Phragmitibacter flavus: one gene and its partner. The protein of the gene in region 1 binds, or shares a complex with, the protein of each later gene. Links are inferred from orthologs where the notes say so. Each region holds a gene or a part of one and is shown on either strand. Other genes may lie near its edges.

Evidence for each region.
Region 2: the proteins of secY (region 1) and secA are in contact, whole or in part, in a crystal structure (PDB 3DIN), measured with the Thermotoga maritima proteins. The link is inferred for Phragmitibacter flavus from one-to-one orthologs. Residues at the interface, in WP_004081795.1 of Thermotoga maritima: Glu108, Gly109, Glu110, Glu111, Ala236, Glu237, Arg238, Arg239, Ile240, Thr241, Ile242, Gln243, Tyr244, Ala245, Arg246, Arg247, Val248, Thr249, Gly250, Arg251, Arg252, Val253, Tyr254, Gly256, Ala257, Ser258, Thr259, Tyr260, Leu261, Pro262; in WP_004082002.1 of Thermotoga maritima: Glu261, Ala262, Arg263, Lys300, Ala301, Arg302, Thr303, Ile304, Ile305, Leu323, Tyr324, Asp325, Pro326, Val329, Ser330, Tyr333, Ile336, Lys340, Phe345, Val349, Glu363, Phe364, Tyr374, Ser375, Gly376, Gly377, Glu393, Ile395, Thr482, Ser483.

What each region holds. Positions count from the first base shown.
Region 1 is NZ_VAUV01000015.1:22,837-27,026, reverse strand. The notes cover bases 836-3,711. They hold secY (preprotein translocase subunit SecY), read right to left. Parts: upstream 3,086-3,711; coding sequence 1,586-3,085; downstream 836-1,585. Other genes in these bases: rpsE (30S ribosomal protein S5), read right to left, coding at 3,664-3,711; rplO (50S ribosomal protein L15), read right to left, coding at 3,172-3,624; map (type I methionyl aminopeptidase), read right to left, coding at 836-1,556. Also shown: ald (alanine dehydrogenase), read right to left, coding at 1-583; more of map, read right to left, coding at 729-835; more of rpsE, read right to left, coding at 3,712-4,190. UniProt on the Escherichia coli protein: The central subunit of the protein translocation channel SecYEG. Consists of two halves formed by TMs 1-5 and 6-10.
Region 2 is NZ_VAUV01000012.1:93,595-98,672, reverse strand. The notes cover bases 458-4,221. They hold secA (preprotein translocase subunit SecA), read left to right. Parts: upstream 458-808; coding sequence 809-4,021; downstream 4,022-4,221. Other genes in these bases: FEM03_RS16725 (hypothetical protein), read left to right, coding at 458-614. In the rest of the region: FEM03_RS16730 (PIN domain-containing protein), read left to right, coding at 1-20; more of FEM03_RS16725, read left to right, coding at 123-457; FEM03_RS16715 (hypothetical protein), read left to right, coding at 4,368-4,634; FEM03_RS16710 (hypothetical protein), read left to right, coding at 4,659-5,078. UniProt on the Escherichia coli protein: Required for protein export, interacts with the SecYEG preprotein conducting channel.

The sequences.
Region 1 (4,190 bases):
TCGTCACATCCGCGCCCAACCCGGTCGCCATCCGCGCTGCATTCACCCCGGCCGTTCCCCCACCAATCACCACCACCTTGCCCGGCAACACCCCCGGCACTCCACCCAGCAATACTCCGCATCCCCCCATGTGCTTTTGCAGCAGCGCCCCGCCCATCAACACGCTCATTCGTCCCGCAATTTCACTCATCGGCTCCAGCAACGGAAGCCTCCGGTTCACCTCCACCGTTTCGTAAGCCAGACAGGTTGCACCTGACGCCATCAACGACCGCGTCAATTCTTCGCTGGCCGCCAGATGCAAATAGGTGAACAAAATTTGTCCTGGCTTTAACAAGGGAATCTCCTTCGGCAGCGGCTCCTTCACCTTCACAATCATGTCCGCCCGCCCAAACACCTCCTGATGGGTCACCACAATTTGTGCCCCGGCATCCGCGTATTCGGAATCCGGAAAGCCCGAACCCTCTCCGGCTCCCGCCTCCACCACCACCTCATGTCCCCGATTGATCAACTGCCAGGCTGCGCTCGGAAGCAGTCCGACCCGGTTCTCCTGCGCCTTCATCTCTTTTGGAACGCCGATAATCATTCCCTACTAAACCATTGATCATGAACCATTGGCAAGACATAAACCCCCAACAATTGTCGACAAATTTTTCCAGAAGTTGCCGTTCATTTTGACCTCCAAGACCTGGTCGGACGAGAGCCCTGCAAAAAGGCCCTAACAAGAACCGTCAGGCCACGCTGCGATCCAGCGGCTGGGTCAATGGCGCATTCATGCGCGGACGTGCGGTCAGCACTTCCGGCTCGCCTTTGGTGATCAGGACCATGTGTTCATAGTGCGCACTTGCTTTGCGATCCATGGTTACCACGGTCCAACCATCGCTGAGAATCTCCGTCGCTTCGGTGCCAAGATTGATCATCGGCTCAATCGCCAAAGTCATCCCCTCGCGCAACCGGGGTTTTGCACCTTTAACTCCGTAATTCGGGACCTGCGGCTCCTCGTGGAGTTTGCGCCCCACCCCATGTCCGACAAACTCACGCACGACGGTCAGATCAAAACGACGCACGTAGTTTTCCACAGAATGACAAAGGTCACCGAGCATCATGCCGTCGCGTGCCCAGTCGACTGCGATCTCCAATGCATCTTCTGTCGCAGCAAGCAACCGTTGCACATCAGGATCAATCGGCGCAACTGGAACGGTAAGCGCATTGTCCCCCACCCAGCCATCCTTGTAGATGCCCACATCGAGTTTGACGATATCTCCCGCCTGGATGACCCGCTTGCTGCCGATGCCATGCACGACCTCTTCATTGATGCCGATGCAGATATGTCCGGGAAACGGACGAGACTTGCCACTGCGATAGTTCAGGAAAGCACTCGTAGCCCCATTCGCCTTGATCTCAGCCGCGACAAACCGGTCCACCTCTCCGGTGGTAATCCCCGGCTGCACCATGGCAGCGGCTTTCAGCAGAATGTCTCTTGCAAGACCTGCCGCACGGCGCAACCCATCAAGAGCAGGGCCGTGGCGGGTTGGTATCCGGTCAAAAGCAAAAGCCATTTCAATCTAATGTCTTGGTCTTGCTTAACTTATTGGCCGTGGAAGATGGCAAAGGAGACACCGATCAGGGCAATGATGGCAATCACCGTCCACAAGGTCACCACCAATTTGGGATTCGCAGCATGTGAACCCGATTGCGGACGATCAAAACGACCACGAATCTTGCCCTTGCGGAGGAAACCGTCGTAGTGACGTTGCAACAAATGGGTTTCCACCTGGCGCATCATGTCGAGCACCACGCCCACCAAGATGAGAATGCTGGTGCCGCCGAAGAACTGAGAAACGGTGAAGTTGAGGTTCAGTTGTTTCTGCAACAGAATCGGGAAGACATAAATCAAAGTCAGGAAGCTCGCGCCAGCAAAAGTGAGGCGGCTCATGGTGAAGTCGAGGAATTGCGCCGTGGCTTTACCAGGCTGCTTGCCAGGAATGTAACCACCGCTCTTTTTCAAGTCTTCAGCGATTTGGTTGGGTTGGAACATGGTGGCCACCCAAAAATAACTAAAGAAGAAGATCAATGCGGCCGAAATGATCACATAAGGAGGACCTGAGGTCAGCCACTGCGCCCACTGCTGCACTTGTTGATGCTGTGGGAACATGAAACCGATAATCTGCGCAGGGAACATCAGGATCGCTTGGGCGAAAATGATCGGCATGACGCCGGCATAGTTCACCTTCAACGGCATGTATTGGGTCTGGCCACCATACATTTTGCGACCCACAATGCGCTTGGCGTATTGAATGGCGATGCGGCGTTGTGCCTGGGTCAGGGAGATGATCGCAGCGATGACGGCAATCATGAGAAGCAACAACCCGAGAAGGGTCAGCGCTTCCATTGCACCGGCACCGGGTTTGCCGATATAGACTTTCCACACCTGCACCAAAGCACCGGGCAGTTCAGCCACGATGTTGATACAGATCATCAACGAAATCCCGTTACCAATCCCGCGTTCGGTGATTTGCTCACCCAGCCACATGATGAACATGCTGCCTGCGGTCATCGTCAGCACCGCACTGATCATGAATCCCAAACCAAAACCGGGCACCAGCGGGCCGTGGGTTTTGATGATCTCCTCAAGACCAGGAAGGAAGATGTTCTGTCCTGGATTCTCCAGAGAACGTGCCAGCAGGTAACCTTGCAGAAGACACAAGGCCACCGTCACAAAACGGGTCCATTGGTTGATCTTCTGACGTCCACCGTCTTCACGCGAAAGTTTGCTGATGCTTGGAACCACCGCCGTCAACAGCTGCATCATGATGCTGGCGCTGATGTAAGGCATGATGCCCAAGGCGAAGATCGCACAGTTCTGCAAACCACCACCGGTGAAGATGTTGAGAAGAGCGGTTGCTGCTTCAAAAGGATCTTCAGAACCATCCGCCCGGGAATCGATCCATGCTTGAAGCACATCGGGGTTCACACCCGGAAGGGTAATGGCGTAGCCAATCCGCACGATGACCACCATGGCCAGGGTGAAAAAGATACGCTGACGCAGTTCAGGGATTTTGAAGATGTTGACGAAGGCGGAAATCATGATGGGAAGCGGTATATAAACAGCAAGCGACTCAGGACAAGTCTGAGCCGCTTGGAAAGAACATTAAAAGCAACAACGGAGGACTATCACGCTTTTAGCGTCACCGTTCCGCCGGCTTTCTCGACTTTTTCCTTGGCGCTCGCGCTGATCTTATCAACTTCAATGTTGAGTTTGAGCGTGAGGTCGCCATTGCCAAGAAGTTTGATGGCGTCGATTTCGCCACGAACCAGACCGCACTCGCGCAAAGTCTGCTCGTTGACCGTGGCACCGTCTTCAAAACGGATGAGGTCACGCACATTGACCGTAGCGATGGTGTCTTGGAACTGGGTGTTGTTGAAACCCTTTTTGGGAAGACGACGATGCAAGGGCATCTGGCCACCTTCAAAGCCTGGACGGATGGCGCTGCCGGAACGGGCTTTCTGGCCTTTGTGACCACGACCGGAGGTTTTACCATGGCCGGAGCTTTCGCCGCAACCGACGCGTTTGCGACGATGCTTGGAGCCCTTGGCGGTTTTGAGATTATGAAGACGAAGGCTCATGAGTTCGGAACGGGAGCAGAAGGTTGATTTTAACTTGGATTAGAGGGCCTTTTTCTCAGCCAGTTTCTTGCCGCGCATGGTGAAGATCTCATCAGGGAGGCGAAGGGAGGTGAGGGCGGCAAGGGTGGCCTTGACGACGTTGGCGTGGTTGCTGGAGCCGAGGGATTTGGCGAGAACGTCTTTGACGCCTGCTGCTTCACAAACGGCACGAACTCCACCACCAGCGATGATGCCGGTGCCCGGGCTGGCGGGCTTGAGGAGGACGCGTCCACCACCATGTTCGCCGGTCACTTCGTGAGGAATGGTGGCGTTCAGGAGGTTGACGGTAACCAGATCCTTGCGGGAAGATTCGCTGGCTTTCTTGATGGCGTCGGAAACTTCGTTGGCCTTGCCAAATCCGAAGCCCACTTTGCCTTTTTGGTCACCAGCGACGACGAGCGCGCTGAAGCTGAAACGACGTCCACCTTTGACGACCTTGGCGCAGCGGTTGATGAACACGACCTTTTCGGTCATGCCATTATCTTCTGCCGGATTGGCGTTGTCTTGTCTCCTGTTGTTGTAAGCCA
Region 2 (5,078 bases), on another replicon or contig:
GTGCGTATGTGATTCCATAAGCCGATTCAGCCCATAAACTGAACCGTTGCGCAAAACGTAATTCCATACCATAGTCACCGCCCGTTTCAGAAAAGCCCCTTTCCGTCTCACGCACGCCACTCATGGTCAAACCGCCAACACTCATCCTACTGCTCTCCTACGGCATCTTTTTTGCCGCTTGGGATGCACAGGCTGCAACCGCCCTCTCGCTCAGCGGTTTGCGGGCGGACTTCCATGCCAGCGTCGATGATCGCCATCGCGAGGAACCCGGCAGCATCTCCATCTCCGATCACGCGACCACCCACGCGTCTTCCACCTCCCGGCGTGGTTTTGCCCGCAACGCAGCCTATTCCATCGCCCAGTCGCTGCGCTCCCTTTTCCAACAAAACCTCTTCGCCCCCCCGACTCCCTCCCAGACTGGCACGATCAGCCTCCCTCAAGGCGCCTCCCATCTTCAAGTGCTCTGGGGCCAACCCGGCTTCCACGACCTTGAACGCCGGCCAAACGCCCCGAGCGCACGCCCCCTCCCAGCGCAGTCGACCACCGACCTGCCGTCATTTCTCCTCACCGCCTCCAGCGCCTTGCGCTTCCAGCATCGCCTGCGAATCGCCTGAGCCAAACTGGCTCCCTGCCTCGTTGCGCACCCGGCCAAGCAAAAAAGATCGTCGTCGCTTCACATTGAAGCCGCCCGCTTGTCCCATTCACTCAGCGAACACGCACAGCCCTCCACTCCAGTGGCCATCCGCCCTGCCCGTTCCGTTCTTCACCTCTTCGTTTCACCCACCCTTTTCCCCGCAACTCACGTCTTATGTTCGATTGGATCATCCGCAAAATCATTGGCTCAAAAAACCAGCGCGCCGTCAAAAAACTCTGGCCCATCGTCAGCATCATCAACGGACACGAAGCCAAACTTCAGGAACTCTCCGAAGAAGCCCTCCGCGAACGCACCAAAGCCTGGCAGGATCGCTTCAGCGCTTTCCATGAACCCCAGTTTCTCGGCGGTGTCTGGCTCCGACTCGCCGAAGACAAGCAAGTCGATGAATGCCTCCGTGTTCTCGATGACAAGTTCACCCGCCTGAAGGAATTTTTCCCCGCCCTCGACCAAACCCTCGTCGCCGAATCCTCCTGGACCAGCGAACCCCTCGACCAAAAGAAAGACCGCATCACCCGCGCCCAGGCCGCCTACGAGGCCATCGCCCCCAAATTTACCAAAATCGAACAGGACATCCTCGCCGACATCCTCCCCGAAGTTTTCGCCGTCGTCAAAAACGCCGCCCGCCGCCTCTGCGGTCGCGAAGTCCTCGTCTGCGACCAGCCCCTCAAATGGGAAATGGTCCACTTCGATGTCCAGCTCATCGGCGGCACCGCCCTGCATCGCGGCATGATCGCCGAAATGGCCACTGGTGAAGGAAAAACTCTCGTCGGCACCCTCCCCGTCTTCCTCAACGCCCTCACTGGTCGCGGCGTTCACGTCGTCACCGTCAACGACTACCTCGCACGACGCGACTCTGAATGGATGGGCACCCTCTACAAATTCCTCGGCCTCACCGTCGGCTGCCTGCAAAACGATCAGCCCCCTGAAATCCGCCGCGGCCAATATGCCTGCGACATCACCTACGGCACCAACAGCGAGTTCGGCTTCGACTACCTCCGCGACAACGGCATGGCCCGCAGCAAGGAACACCAAGTTCAGCGCGGCCACTACTTCGCCATCATCGATGAAGTCGACTCCGTCCTCATCGACGAAGCCCGCACGCCGTTGATCATCAGCGGACCCGTCGCCTCCAGCACCCACCAGTTCGACCGCTACAAACCGCTCGTCGAACAGCTCGTGCGCCGTCAAAACGCCCTCTGCAACAACCTCATCACCGAAGCCAACAAGCACTTCGAAGCCGGTGAACTAGACCTTGCAGGCACCAAGCTCCTCCAGGTCCGACTCGGTCATCCCAAGAACCGCGGTTTCATGCGCGCCATGGAAGACCACGAAAAACGCAAGGCCATGCAGAAAACCGAGCTGTCTTTCTATCAGGACACTCAGAAAACCGCCCTCTTCGCCCTCAAGGAAGATCTTTACTACGTCATCGACGAAAAAACCCACGACGCCGATCTCAGTGAACTTGGCCGCCAGTATCTGAACCCTGACGATCCAGACGCCTTCGTCCTCCCCGACCTTGCCAGCCACTACGCCACCATCGACACCGACACGTCCCTCAACGACGCCCAAAAACAGGCCAAGAAAGACGAGCTTCAGGCCAAACTCGACACCCAGGGCCAGCGCATTCACAGCATCAACCAGCTCCTCCGCGCCTACTGCCTTTACGAAAAAGACGTCGAATACGTCGTCCGCGAAAACAAGGTGGTCATCGTCGATGAAAACACCGGTCGTGAAATGCCCGGTCGCCGTTGGTCCGACGGACTCCACCAGGCCGTCGAAGCCAAGGAAGGCGTGCATATCGATCAAGAGACCCAAACTCTCGCCACCATCACCATCCAAAACTACTTCCGCCTTTATCAAAAATTGGGCGGCATGACCGGCACCGCCGAAACCGACGCCGCCGAGTTCCACGACATCTACGGCCTCGACGTCCTCAGCATCCCCACCAACCGTCCGGTCAAGCGCATCGACCAAAACGACAACATCTTCAAAACCCGCCGTGAGAAATACCAGGCCGTCTTGAAACTCATCACCGAGCGTCACGCCCTCGGCCAGCCGATGCTCATCGGCACCGCCAGCGTCGACACTTCGGAGACCGTTTCCCGACTCCTCAAACTCCAGAAAATCCCCCACGCCGTCCTCAACGCCAAATACCATCGTCAAGAAGCCGAAATCGTCGCCCGCGCGGGCCAAAAGGGTGCCGTCACCGTCTCCACCAACATGGCAGGCCGCGGCACCGACATCAAACTCGGCGCAGGCGTTGCCGACCTCGGTGGTCTCTTCGTTCTCGGCACCGAACGCCACGAATCCCGTCGCGTCGACCGCCAGCTGCGCGGACGTTGCGCCCGTCAAGGCGACCCCGGCGAAAGTAAATTCTTCATCAGCTTCGAAGACGACCTCATGCGCAACTTCGGCGCTGCCGAACGCATGACCAAAATCATGGAACGTTTCGGCATGGAAGAGGGCCAGGAACTCGAACATCCCTGGCTCAACCGCTCCGTCGAAACCGCCCAGAAACGCGTCGAACAACGCAACTACCTCAGCCGCAAACACGTCCTCGAATACGACGACGTCATGAACCAGCAACGCGAGGTCGTCTACACCTTCCGCAACGAAGTCCTCGACAGCCCCGACCCACGCCTCATCCTTGACGAAGTCGTCGAAAAAACGCTCCCCGACCGCGTCGAAGAGTTCATGCCCCGTCAAGGCGGCGATGACGTCGAAGCCAACCATCAAGCGCTTCTCAACTGGCTCAACACCACCTTCCCCCTTGGCCTCACCGCCCAGGAAGCCGCCTTCGAAACCCGCGACTTCGACGCCAACGTCGCGTTCATCCTCGAACGCATCAAACGCGCCTACGACCTCAAAACCACCGGCGTTCTTCCCCAACTTCTCCAGGAAAGCGAGCGCATCATTCTCCTCGAAGCCATCGACGACCTCTGGCAGCAACATTTGTATGCCATCGACGGTCTGCGTGAAGGCATTCGTCTGCGTTCCTACGCCGAGAAAAACCCCTTGGTGGAATACAAAAAAGAAGCCTTCGCCATGTTCGAAGAGCTGATGGCCAACATCCACGGCAAAGTCCTCACCAACCTGTTCAGCAGCCACCAGCGTCTGCACATGTTCATGGAGCACATCCGTCAGAGCATGCTAAACGCCCGCCAGACCAGCGCCGAAAACCCCGGTCAGCCCCCGACCACGCGTCCCGCCGCCGTCGCCGAAAACCGCGAAGAGCCCAAACCCGCCGACGAAGGCCCACGCATCACCATTCCTTTGAAGCGCGAAGTTCAAAAGGTTGGCCGCAACGACCTCTGCCCCTGTGGCAGCGGCAAAAAATACAAATCCTGCTGCGGCCGCAACGCCTAAAAAACGTGACACAGGCTTTCAGCCTGTGGGTGGGACAGGCATTCTGCCTGTCCCGTCGGGTGCCGTAGTAACACGGACTTCCAGTCGGTGCGTATGACAGACATCCTGTCTGTCTTCCCGGTCGCGCGCCTCCAAATCCCAAACCCACTCACCAAAACTTGGACTGCGGTGGCAAGTGCTAGGACGCGACACCGCTTTCGCCACGTCCACCACTCACACCCCGCCCCATAAATCCTCCCAACCCCATCTCCAATCCAAAGCGGCGATGATCGCCGCACTCCAAAATCCCCAACAACCCTCTCGACAACCTCCCCCAATTTCTCCTAGAATCGGGAAAACAAACACCATGCCCATGACTGAACTCCTCGTATACGCTCCCGGACTTCGCGACGATGACAAGCTGATGCAGCTCAGTCACCAAATGGACATGCTATCCGCCCGCTACAAAGTCGACGCCCCGCATGACATGGTTTATTTCGAGATCGACGAACCCGAAAAAGCCAACCTCCGTCAATTCAACGACCTCTTCGAAAACATCGGCCTCCAACCCCGCTTCGTCGGCCAAATCCCCCCCGAACTAAAAAGCGGTTCTGACACGGACCGGTTGGTGTAAAACCCACCCACTGCCCACAATAGCATGCATTTGGAAGCGAAAGTCTTGATCGCTGAATGGGGCATGCTAGGACTCATCTGGCTTAAAAAGCTGACTGTAGTAGTTATATCTAGCCTGCTCTTCATTTATATTCCCTGTTACATTTACTCATCGCACCTTGAGGATGAGCAATGGCGTAATAGTAACGCTGAAAATTATCTTGCCGTTCTCGTGATGTTTTCGCTGGAACATCGGGCTGAATATCATGCGTGGCCAAACCTAAAAGTTAATACTGGGTTGCAACCCGGAAATGCAGAACCAATCAATGACTTTTCTTTTTTGAACACCGTTCCTAGAATTACCGATTTTTGGGGTAGCCCCTACCAATTTGTCGGCATCGTCGACGACCTTCCCCGCTTCTACTCCTTCGGCCCTGACGGCATCGACCAATCCGGATCACTCGAT